DNA from 3 places in the Methylophaga sp. F7 genome. Region 2 is predicted to be linked to each of the others. Evidence: predicted binding sites of a transcription regulator. Region 2 holds the regulator's gene; each other region holds the start of a gene.

Region 1 (4,290 bases), 1.0 Mb from region 2:
AAATGCTTTTGTGGCAGTGGAAAAAAACTTAAACGCTGCCACGGGTGATGTTAGGTATTTTTTTCACCTAAATAACGTTTGCGTTTAGCTGGTTTTAATTGCTGCAGATCGACCATCACCAGTCCATCGATACAGTTACCGAAATTGGCATCAATATTAAAATCGATAAACCGCACACCACTTGGCTCACAAATATCGGCGTATTGTTTATAGAGTGTCGGCACCGTTACATTCATATGCGCCAGTTGCTCGCGTACCGCCGTAAAGTCATTGTCAGCATCATGATTCACTAACGTTGAATTAACCCTTTGCTTGATTTCATTATCAAATATATAGGGGACTCTGCCCTTCGCCAGATTTTCTGCATCGGCAAAATGCTTTTGATAAAAACTGACAATCAACGCCTTGGCAAAATCAGGATAGGTATTACTCAAACTGACAGGACCAAATAGATACCGTACTTCTGGATAACGTTTTAGGTAGGCACCGATGCCATACCATAAATAATCCAGGCTGCGCTTACCCCAGTATTTGGGGCTGACAAAGCTGCGACCCAATTCAATACTTACCGGGAAATATTGCTGCATTGCCGCAGTAAACTGAAACAATTCACTGGTATAGATATCACGACCTGCATTCATAATACGAGCGACTTCGCCAATTCGATAAGCACCGGCTATCTCCAGTTCCTGCTCATCCCAGAGAATTAAGTGCCGGTAATCACGATCATAATGATCTAAATCACGTCTTTTACCTGTTCCCTCGCCAACCTGTCTGAAAGTGATTTCCCGTAAACGACCAATCTCCTGCATAACAGCTGAATTTGATTGATAGTCAAACAGATATATTTTTTTATTGTCGGCCGTTTCGCCCAATAATTCAGCCTGCTGCAATTCTTTTTTGATTGCCCGACGTTCCTGCGGATGGGCAATCGTCTGCTCAGTGACAAACAGCGGTTTTTTTCCTTTGGCCAGTCGATATAAGTGGCGCCTTAATAACTTGGCTTTTTCGGCCTTTATCAACGGCAATTGTTCAACCTGTTGATAAGCAATAGACTCCCCTACCCGCATCGAGATAGTTTTGGAGTTTTTATTGAACATTTCATGCGCCAGCATCATGCCTGACAATGGTTTATAAACCATCGAGGCGCTATAAAACAGCGAAGAGTTTCTGGCTTCAACATATATCGGCAAAATGGGCGATTGCGTTTTTTTGGCAAAATTTAAAAACCCACTGTTCCATTTACCATCACGAACACCACCTGGCCGGATACGTGATACTTCACCGGCAGGAAACACAATCACAGCCTCATCATTGTTCAGACACTCAACAATCCTGGCTATACTACTTTTACGGGTAGATTTGGAGAGATTATCTACCGGCAGAAACAAGGAACTTAATGCTGAAAAATTCAACAGCATGTCATTAGCAACAATTTTCACATCACGCCTGACTTCACCCACCAGTTTTAATAAACATAGCCCATCTAACGCACCTAATGGATGATTGGCGACAATGACAACACGACCTGTAGCCGGAATATTGTTACGATGACGATGCGTAATGCTATAGCTGAAGTTGAAGTAATCCAGGACCTCATCAATGAAATCAAAGCCTTCAAGCTGCTTATGCTGTTCCAGGAAACGATTAACTTCCTGTTCATGAGTGATTTTTCGGAGAAAGCCTAACGTCGGAATTCTGACCCAAGGTTTTTGATTTTGAAAATTGGGGAATTTTTGTTGAACAGCTTGTTCAATATTGAGCATACGGTTTCTCTGGTAACTTCATGCTGCAAAGTCTAGAGAACACATATGACAAAAAAATAACGGTTTGATGACTGTTCAGTGACAATCTCACAAACCGTTATATCTAAGGGGTTTAATCAGGCCGCTTGGACAGGAATAGCATGACGCATATGGGTAATATCATTATTTTCATTCAGATATACCAACGTCGGTTTAAAGCTTTTTACTTCTTCTGCATTCATAGCAGTATATGCACAGATAATAATGCGATCGCCCGGAGAGGCTTTATGTGCCGCAGCACCGTTAACTGAGATGATATTAGAACCGTCTTCAGCTCGAATTGCATACGTCACGAAACGTTCGCCATTAGCGACGTTGTAAATATGAATTTGTTCATACTCGTGAATGCCGGCGGCTTCGAGTAATTTGCCATCAATCGCGCATGAACCCTCATATTCCAGTTCAGAATGGGTTACACAGGCACGATGTAATTTAGCTTTTAACAGTGTCAGATGCATAGCTGGCAAAATTCCGTTAGTAAGCCGTATATTATCGCTTTTTAAGAAAGCTCAAGCAAGGTTACAAGCAATATTGTCAATCAATCTTACACTGCCCACACGTCCCGCCGCCAACAACCGCAACTCTTTATCCACTGCAGGATTAGCCAATTGCAGATCTTCTGCCCGACGAATATCAATATAATCCAATGTAAACCCGGAAGCAGTTAATTGCGTATGGGCTTGAGCCAGTAAAGCCGAATAGTCCTGATTGCCAGACTCCAGCTGTTGTTTGAGTTCAAGCAGATTTGAATACAACGCTGCAGCTTGCTGTTTCAGCGTTTCGTTTAAATGTTGATTACGAGAACTCATCGCCAGACCACTATCTTCTCTTACAGTAGCTGCGCCCACGATCTTAATCGGCAAGTTCAAATCAGCCACCAGTTTACGAATCAGCAATAATTGCTGGTAATCCTTTTCACCAAACACCGCAACATCGGCCTGCACTATATTGAAGAACTTGGTAACGACTGTGGCAACACCATCAAAGTGTCCGGGTCGCTCAAGACCACAGAGCTTGTCATCCATACCAGGCACATGAATAAAGGTATGAAAATCCTTGCCCTGCGGATACATCACCTCAGTATCAGGAGTAAATAACAGATTACAGCCCACCTGAGTCAGCTTTTTAATATCTGTCTGCAACGTCCGGGGATAGTTGGCTAAATCCCGTTTGTCATCAAACTGCAATGGATTGACAAAAATACTGACCACCACTTTGTCAGCCAGAGTCTGGGCTTTTTTGACCAGAGAGATATGCCCGTCATGAAGGTTTCCCATCGTCGGTACAAAGGCAATAGTCCGATGATCAGCACGCCAGGTCTTTATCTGACCACGCAGGCTCAGAATCGATTCAACAATTTGCATTAATACTGTTGCTCAGCTGTGGGAAACTCACCATTTTTAACGGCTTCAACATAACGACTTATTGCTGCAGGGATGTGACCACTGTCGGCCAGGAAATCATGGCTGAAACGCGGACGTTTACCAGGAGTGATACCTAACATGTCGTGTAACACTAAAACCTGTCCATCACAGTCAGCACCAGCACCAATGCCAATAACCGGAATCGTTAGCGCTTCACTGATGATCTTCGCCAATGCCGCAGGGACGCACTCAAGTACCAGCATATCGGCACCTGCTTTTTCCAAACTAATCGCATCCTGCAGAATTTTATCCGCAGCAGACTGTTCTCTCCCCTGAACCAGATACCCACCCAGCTTATGCACTGACTGGGGTAATAATCCCAGATGACCACAAACAGGAATGCCACGTCGGGTTAAGGCAGAAATTAGTTCAACCAGCTCTGCTCCCCCTTCCAGTTTAACCATCTGCGCCCCGCCTTCGGCCATTAACCGGGCTGCATTGTGCAAAGCCTGATCAGTATTGGCATAGCTCATGAACGGCATATCGGTGATCACAAACAGACGTTCACTACCGCGAATCACATTGGCGGTATGGTAAATCATATGCTCGACCGTGACTGGCAAGGTGCTTTCCTGACCTTGAATGACCATTCCAAGTGAGTCACCCACCAATACGATATCAACTCCAGCCTGTTCCAGAACGTGACTAAAACTTGAATCATATGCCGTCAGCACGGCAATTTTGTTACGCTCGGCTTTCATTTTACGTAGCTGATTGAGACTGGTACGGCTCATGAGTTTTTCTCTTTCACCGGTAACGGATTGTAATACTGACGACCACTCTGGATAGTGCAGATCTGATCCAGCAATTGCTGATAATCGGCTTCACTTTTCACCAAATCAATTTGTTCTGCATTAACGATCAATAATGGAGAAGCATCGTAATAATGGAAAAAATCAGCGTAGGAATCAGCCAATCGTTTTAGATAAGCATCCTCGACATGTTGCTCATAACTGATACCACGCTGAGAAATCCGGGTTTTCAGGATCGGCAGTGAGGCTTGCAGGTAAATCACCAAATCAGGTGTCCGATGGTGCATGGTCAAACTATCGTAAACCATG
Region 2 (4,290 bases):
CCAACGTTTGATGTACCTTCAGTTAACGCAGGAGGCGCAGTTGAAGAACCAGCCGCTTGAATCTGGATGCTGACATTAGGATATTCACGTTTGAACTCTTCTGCCCACAAGGTCATCAAGTTAGCTAATGTGTCAGAACCGACGCTTGATAAGCTACCTGAAACACCGCTTGTTTTTTCATACTCTGGCAGGTTTGGATCGACGTCTGCAAAGCTGGCAGCGGAAAACGTCATTGCCAAAGCGGCGCCGTATAAAGCAAATTTTTTCTTGAACATGAGTCATTAACTCCTTGGGTTAAAAATAAGTTCCAACGCTTACCGCGTTGAGCACCCGAGCAGTATCGCGATTAACTGTGACAAGGATATGAAAGAAATATGACAATACTGTGACATGACCGAAAACAGTAGTCAGTAAGGCTAAATGTCTATTTTATCCATCACACTTTTGGCGGGAAAACAGCACTTAAAATTTGATCCTTCACCAATAACGCTCTGAATCATCAGCTCAGCTTTGTGTCGTTGCAACACATGCTTGACGATAGCCAGCCCCAGTCCTGTACCACCGGTTTCCCTGGCACGACCACTATCAACACGATAAAAGCGTTCTGTTAAGCGGTCGAGATGATGTTGGGCGATACCTTCACCGGTATCTTTTACCTCAATAACAGCAAACTCACCTTCGATATCCCATCTGACATCGATCTGGGTTTCTGCTGGGGTATATTTGACCGCGTTAAACACCAGATTGGAGATTGCACTGCGAAGTTCATCAGCATCTGCCTTCAACCATTTTTCGCTCAGGCAGTGCAGGTTGATCTGATGCTGATGAAAATGTTCCAATCGCTTGGCATCCTCAACAACGCTATGCAGCAACTTGCAGATATCTGTAGGTCGGTGTTGCAGCGGCTTTTCACCGGTTTCCAATTGGGATAACGCCAGCAGATCCTTGATCATCAGATGCATTCGCTGGCTTTGTTGCTGCATTACCGGTAATGCCTGTTGCCAGAGCTCTTGATCACTTTCCGTGGTCAAGGTTTCCAGATACCCCCGTAAAACCGTCAATGGTGTACGCAATTCATGCGATACATTGGCCACAAAATCACGCCGCATACGCTGCAGTTTCTGTGTCTGGGTGATATCTCTGGCGATCAGCAACCTGTCCTTGCTGGCATACCGAACGACTTTGAATTCAAGCTGAATGCGATCATTCATCGGTGAAACGGCTATAACCGATTCCTCGGCATCACCATCAAGTTCCAGTAATTTTTGGAATGCCGGGTCGCGAACCAGATTATTGACTCTGACGCCATTGTCATGCGGCCAGTTGATTCCCAATAACGTCATGGCTGAGGTATTGGCCCAACTGACCTGGCCAAACTCGCCCATTACCACCACCGCATCAGGTAAAGCCGCAGTGGCCGATTGGAAACGTTTTAAATAACCGGTGAGCTTTTTTTACGGTTGCTGTTTTGTGCGCGCATCTGTTCTATCTGCCGACACACGTCATCAATAACCCCTTCGGCTTGCGGAGAACTGTTTTTCTTAGGTTTATCCAGCCATGCCTGCAACTGGTTCCATTTACTCTGCATCCAGAAGATGTATATAAGCGCGGCAACAAACATGAAGGCCAACATATGACCTAAGACCAATCCAATAAAACCGGCCAGGCTGAGCACCGTCAGTAAACGCCAATAATCCCATTGCATCAGACGATCCTGCTATTCAGCAGAAAAACGGTAACCGACACCGCGAACGGTTTGTACCAGGTTGTCATGGCCGCTGGGTTCCAGCGCCTTACGCAGACGACGAATATGCACATCCACTGTGCGCTCCTCTATATATACGGTATCGCCCCAGACAAAATCCAGCAGCTGGGAACGGTTATAAGCGCGTTCTGGGTTTTTCATAAAAAAGTGTAGTAAACGGAATTCGGTCGGTCCCAATTCAATGCGTTCACCATTCACCGATACCCGGTGACTTTTGGTATCCATGACCAGTTCACCCATCTGCAGTTTCTGTGCTTCGTCATCTTCCATCGGACGACAACGACGTAAAACCGCTTTAATTCGTGCAATTAATTCAGGTGGGGAAAACGGTTTATTTATATAGTCATCAGCACCGACGCTCAGACCTTTCACCATATCTTCACTTTCACCCTTAGCGGTAAGCATGATCACGGGAATGGATGCTAAAAACTCATTGGCACGCAGACGGCGGATAAACTCGATGCCATCAATTCCAGGTAACATCCAATCCAGCAAAATCATGTCTGGCTGTTGATTTTTTAACCAATCCAGACCCGTTTCGCCATCCTTGACTGCTTCGCAGGTAAATCCCGCCTGACGCAGACTGAAATTAATCATGTCACGAATGGCGGCGTCATCTTCAACCAGTAATACTGATATGCTCATATCCGATTTTTTCCTGAACTATTTTTCTAAGAGTAAAGCTTAACGGCTAAATATGACAATTTGATAACAACGCTGAAAGCTTTATACAGTCTGGTCTTTGCGCGGTAACATTTTTGAAATAAAACTGGCGGACAGAATCATTAAGGCAGAAATGACCAGACATGCTGCTAACCCGGAAACCTGATAGACCCAGCCAGATAATAATGTACCAAACAATCTTCCAGCCGCATTAGCCATGTAATAAAAACCGACATCCAGCGACACCCCAGCCGCATCAGCATATGACACGATAAGATAGGAATGGATTGCAGAATTGATCGCAAAGATAGCGCCATAAATTAACAAGCCGACAGTTAAAGCCGGTATGACAGCCCATTCAAAATATACCGAGGCGGCAATCAATAACGGCAACACAAAGAGGGGTAAGGACCATAGCCAGACATGATAGCCATCAGGAGCGTTTTGCCTGGAAAAGCCAGTCAGTTTAGGCGCAAGCGCTTGCACAATACCGTAAGCAATTACCCAAGCCGCCAGCAAGCCACCGACATAAATAGGTGACCACTGTAATTGGGCATGCAAAAACACCGGCAAGGCCACCACAAACCAGATATCTCGAGAACCAAACAAAAAGAACCGTGCCAACGATAAATGATTAACCGGCGGACTTTTTGACCAGATATCACTGAATTTTGGTTTGTTTTTGGCTTTACCCAAGTCGCGTTGCAACATGACGATGCTGAAAATCAACACTACCAGAAGCACAACCGCCATAGCCAGTATGGCGCCACGAAAACCGATCCAGGAAAGCAGGGCCGCACCGACAAAGAAGCCAACCCCTTTCAGGGCATTTTTGGAGCCGGTAAGGATGGATATCCATTTAAATAAGGTTGATTGCGCATTATCAGCCACCAGCATTTTGATACTGGATTTGGCGCTCATTTTATTCAAATCTTTGGCAATACCGGAGAGCGCCTGCGCGACCATGACATAAGCCACGGTGAGCCACTGCGGATCCACCAGCAGCATTGCCAATGCAATGACCTGTAATAACAAGCCCAGATGCATAGTGACGTTTAACCCTAATCTGGCGGCCAGCCAGCCACCGACCAGGTTTGTCACTATGCCGAAGAACTCATACAGAACAAACAGCATTGCCACTTCAAGCGGGCTGTAACCCAGTTGATGGAAAAACAATACAACCAACATGCGTAATGCACCGTCGGACACGGTAAACGCCCAGTAGCTGAAAGTCACTACCAGATATTGCTGAATCGCAATGGGCAATGCTTTAAGTTTATTCAGCATGTTCAAATCATCCTGACAAATAAGCTGAAAATAATATGTCAGTTTAATGAAGATTTGATTACAGCATGATGCCTTTTATCATAAAGAAGATGCAGGCTGACAAGGTTGCCGCTGCTGGAACGGTTACCACCCAAGCTGTGACAATCTTTTTCACCATATCGCGTTTAACGAACAGGTTTTTCTTTTCTTTTTTGAGGACTTTTTTGGCTTTTTTCAGCGCGGACTCTTCCTCTTCAATCAGCCGATAAAGCTCGGTAATACGTTGATATTCATCCACGGTTTTGGAGGGTTTTTTCTCCAGCTTTTTCAATTCCCCGCGTAGTGCATTGAGCATCTTTTTATCATCTTTGATTTCGGCTTTTTCGCGATCAATCTGGCGTTCGATTTTATTTGATTCATCCAGCCATTCACGCAGGAATCCAACCCCGAATACCCCACCAATCGCAATATGCGTTGTACTGACCGGCAAACCGAGCTGACTGGCAATGATGACGGTCAAAGCAGCAGCCATAGCGATTGAATAGGCTCGCATCTGATCCAGCTCGGTAATTTCACCGCCTACGGTACGAATCAGT
Region 3 (4,290 bases), 330 kb from region 2:
ACGTATGCATATTCGTCATCCGTAGCTTCATCCAAAACCCGTTCTGACTTAAGCAGATTGGCACGGGTATCCACTAAACGTGTTCCTGCAAAGGCATTACGTGCGCCCGGACCCTCAACATACATCACCGGGTCAGTAAACATATCGCCCACTAAACCAAATGAGTCACGCACAGTGCGGGGACCAAAAAACGGTAATACGATGTATGCGCCGGGTTCAGCACCCCAGGCTCCCAGTGTCTGGCCGAAATCTTCGTTACGTTTCTTGTTGCCAGCATGACCGGCAACATCAAAGATACCTGCCACACCAACGGTGCTGTTTAACAGAAAACGACCTGTATCATCAGCTGCCTGGCTGAATTTACCTTGCAACAGGCTGTTGATGGCGACTGTAATATCATTCAGATTACTGAAGAAATTGCTGACGCCCCAGCTGATCGCATCAGGAACAACAACATCGTAACCCTTGGCAACAGGCTTTAACACGGCACGATCTACAGTATCGTTAAATTGATACATTGCACGGTTATAGCTTTCATATGGATCACGTTCATCAGATGATTGTACGGTGGCACAACCTGTGAACAGAACCAATAAACCGAGCAGGCTGAGCCTGGAAAAAACTTTTAGATCGAACATTGTGGCATTCCCTGAAACAAATTTAACGAGAATAATCTCACGGCAGTTCCAGGCTAATCAAGTGATCTGTTGTACCAATACCAAGAAAGTATGATGGTGTTGTCACTTTGCAACATCAAAAGAATGTTTCATCCGCTTTTCTGGCCCAGCATTTGCGCAGTTTTAACCTGTGATTCTGGATGGTTGTTATACATATAACCGGAAAATACTTCGCTGCATTTGTGCCAGCTATTTTCATGTGCATAAGCAATACAATCGGTTTTTTGCAGATTCAGCGCATTTAACGCCGCCTTATGCAAATCCCAATCCAGCTCGCCGGTTTTGCCCTGAATAATAATATCTTTAGGCCCGGTGACCGGATAAGCGGCTACAGGCAGACCGCAAGCCATCGCTTCCAGAATTACCAAGCCGAAGGTATCGGTTTGACTCGGAAAAACAAAAACATCTCCTCCGGCCAGATAGGCAGCGAGTTCTTCAGCAAATTTGGCACCGGTAAAGATCACATCAGGATAGCGTTTTTTCAACATCTCCAGATCAGGACCATCGCCAATCACTACTTTACTGCCTGGTAAATCCAAATCCAAAAATGCTTCAATGTTTTTTTCGACTGCAACCCGGCCCATATTGATAAAAACCGGGCGGGGTAAGTCATAATTTTTGGCATTATCTTTCGTGAATATATCGGTATCGACACCTCGTCCCCATACATAAACATCTTGAAATCCATATTCTTGCAAGCGTCGCTGTTGTGAAATGGTAGGTACCAGTGTTCTCACCGCCGGGCGATGAAAACGCCTTAACCATGCATAGCTCCAACTAAGCGGAATCGGTAAACGCAAACGCAGATATTCTGGAAACTGAGTATGAAATGACGTGGTGAAATGGATATTATGACGCAGACACCAACGTCTGGCGGCCATGCCTAATGGACCCTCAGTGGCAATATGCACTGCATCGGCTTGCAGATTGTCGAGCATATTTGCCAGTTTTCGGTAAGGCAGTAATGCCAGACGAATTGAGGGATAACTGGGACAGGGAATCGTTTTAAAATTCAGCGGCGTGAGCATGGTAACGTCATAGCCCATTTCCTGCAGATGGTCACGGGTTTTCCCCAGAGTGCGCACAACCCCGTTGACCTGTGGCTCCCAGGCATCGGTAATAATCGCCAGTTTCATCAAGCGGCTTTGGCAATCAAAACGTGCTGATTAAATACTTCAGCCCAAGGGATGATTTCCATCTGACCATCTGGATGTTCAACCAATGCTGTGCAGCTCTCTACCCAGTCGCCACAATTATAGTAATCGATATCATGTATGCGCGTTATTTCCGCACGGTGAATATGGCCGCAGACCACACCATCCACCCCTTGTTTAGAAGCTTCATGCGCCACAGCTTCTTCAAAATTACTGATGTACTGGACCGCATTTTTCACTTTGTGTTTCAAAAACGCTGCCAGTGACCAGTAAGAGAAGCCCATCTTACGGCGGAAATAATTCACCCAGCGATTAGCTCTAAGTAAAAATTCATACAAACGGCTGCCGATTTTGGCCAGCATCGGCGAAATTTTCACTACGCTATCGAATTGATCGCCGTGAATGATTAACAACTTACGTTTATCGGCTGTGGTATGAATGATTTCGTTATGGATCTGCACATTACCGAACACCGCACCATCATAATCCCGCAGAATCTCATCGTGATTACCGGGAACAAAGATGACCTTGGTATTGTGCTTGGCTTTACCGAGCAGGGTTCGGACTACGTTATTATGTTCTTGAGGCCAGTACATGCGTTTTTTCATTTCCCAGACGTCGATAATATCGCCGACCAGATAAAGATATTCGCATTCCACATTATGTAAAAAGTTAAGGAGGAGCTCGGCACTGCAGCCTCGGAAGCCAAGATGGATATCCGAAATGAACACGGTGCGAACTTTCAGCTTTTGCTTGTGACTTAGTTGTGTTTGCATAAGGCACTCATTCACTTAAAATTCTGAGCAAACCTTATCTATTAGATATTGCAGTGTGATGACCGTTTTGTTGCGTTACCATGACAATAACTTCACGCGCTACACTGCGGGCGATACCGAACCTAATCAGGACACTATTATGAGCAACCCATTATTGGAAAATCACCGTTTACCGCCATTTTCCGCAATAAAAGCCGAACATGTTGAGCCCGCAATTGATCATGCGTTGAGCACAGCACGCAATAAAATTGACACTATTTTGAGCACACTTTCAGAGCCAACATGGGACACATTGGTACAGCCAATGGAAGATATGGATGCCCTGATTGACAGTGTCTGGTCGCCAGTAAGTCATATGAATTCGGTGGTCAACTCGGAAGAGCTGCGTCAGGCCTATAACGCTTGTTTGCCTAAACTCAGCGAGTTTTCGACTGAGTTGGGCCAGAATGAAATGCTGTATCAGGCCTATAAAGCCATTGCCGAAGGCGCTGAGTATCAGAAATTGGATACGGCACAGAAAAAAGTCATTGATAATGCGGTCCGTGATTTTCGTCTGTCGGGCGTTGAGCTGGATCAGCAACAACGTGATGAATTCAAAAAGCTGTCACAGCAAATGACTGAACGCACCGCCAAGTTTGAAGAAAATTTGCTGGATGCCACTCACGCCTGGCGTAAGTTGATTACCGACGAGTCATTATTATCGGGTTTACCACCATCCACTATTGAAATGGCCGAGCAAATGGCCAAGCGAGAAGGCGAGGAAGGTTGGTTGTTTACCCTGGATTTCCCATCGTATATGCCGGTGATGTCCTACGCTGATAATCGTGAATTGCGTGAAGAAATGTATACCGCGTTTGCCACTAAAGCCTCAGACCAAGGTCCGAATGCGGGCAAATGGGATAACACTGAAGTGATGCTGGATATTCTGAATCTGCGTCATCAACTGGCAAATCTGCTGGGGTTTGCCAATCATGCCGAACGTTCTTTGGCCACCAAAATGGCGCAATCACCGCAACAGGTTCTGGACTTTCTGCAGGATCTGGCCAAGCGCTCAAAACCGATTGCCGAGCAGGAATATGCAGAATTACGCGCCTTTGCCAAATCCACTGCCGACCAGGATCAACTCGAAGCCTGGGATGTCACCTATTTTGCTGAAAAACTACGTCAGCAGCGTTATTCAATTTCACAGGAAGAATTAAAGCCGTACTTTCCGGAAGACAAAGTAGTGAATGGGCTGTTTGCCGTGGTCAATCGTTTATACGGACTGGATATTCGGGAACGCAAGGATGTTGACGTCTGGCACAAAGACGTGCGCTTTTTCGAAATTGTCGCCGAGGATGGCAGCGTACGTGCTCAGTTCTATCTGGATTTATATGCCCGTCAGCATAAACGTGGTGGCGCATGGATGGATGAATGTAAAGCACGCCGTCGTACTGCCGAAGGAATCGAAATTCCAGTGGCGTTTCTGACCTGCAACTTTTCTGAACCCGTCGGCGATAAACCGGCTCTGTTCACCCATGATGAAGTGACCACTTTATTCCATGAATTTGGTCATGGTCTGCATCATATGTTGACCAAAATTGAATATGCCGGTGTGTCTGGTATTAATGGTGTGGCCTGGGATGCAGTCGAGCTGCCAAGTCAGTTTATGGAAAACTGGTGCTGGGAGCGTGAAGCTTTGGA

What was found. The regulator PhoB, encoded in region 2, activates phosphate uptake and scavenging genes when phosphate is short. The targets are predictions, from matches to a motif close to GNNTGTCATAAAACTGTCANAT.
Region 1: olsF (bifunctional ornithine lipid synthase OlsF) is a predicted target of PhoB. The motif match lies at 1,821-1,842, and genes of this name have one in related genera.
Region 3: AC08OG_RS13470 (UDP-2,3-diacylglucosamine diphosphatase) is a predicted target of PhoB. The motif match lies at 2,653-2,674, and genes of this name have one in related genera.

Annotation. Positions count from the first base shown of each region.
Region 1 is NZ_CM166511.1:1,995,889-2,000,178, forward strand. It holds gene AC08OG_RS10080 (YchJ family protein) at 1-48, shown strand, start outside; gene olsF (bifunctional ornithine lipid synthase OlsF) at 51-1,766, opposite strand; gene panD (aspartate 1-decarboxylase) at 1,883-2,263, opposite strand; gene panC (pantoate--beta-alanine ligase) at 2,315-3,169, opposite strand; gene panB (3-methyl-2-oxobutanoate hydroxymethyltransferase) at 3,169-3,963, opposite strand; gene AC08OG_RS10105 (deoxynucleoside kinase) at 3,960-4,290, opposite strand, start outside.
Region 2 is NZ_CM166511.1:3,002,245-3,006,534, forward strand. It holds gene AC08OG_RS15060 (PstS family phosphate ABC transporter substrate-binding protein) at 1-275, opposite strand, end outside; gene phoR (phosphate regulon sensor histidine kinase PhoR) at 417-1,385, opposite strand; gene AC08OG_RS15070 (DUF3329 domain-containing protein) at 1,433-1,705, opposite strand; gene phoB (phosphate regulon transcriptional regulator PhoB) at 1,718-2,410, opposite strand; gene arsJ (organoarsenical effux MFS transporter ArsJ) at 2,492-3,715, opposite strand; partial or broken gene AC08OG_RS15085 (inorganic phosphate transporter) at 3,774-4,290, opposite strand, start outside.
Region 3 is NZ_CM166511.1:2,676,672-2,680,961, reverse strand. It holds gene AC08OG_RS13480 (MlaA family lipoprotein) at 1-638, opposite strand, end outside; gene AC08OG_RS13475 (glycosyltransferase family 4 protein) at 767-1,813, opposite strand; gene AC08OG_RS13470 (UDP-2,3-diacylglucosamine diphosphatase) at 1,813-2,607, opposite strand; gene prlC (oligopeptidase A) at 2,747-4,290, shown strand, end outside.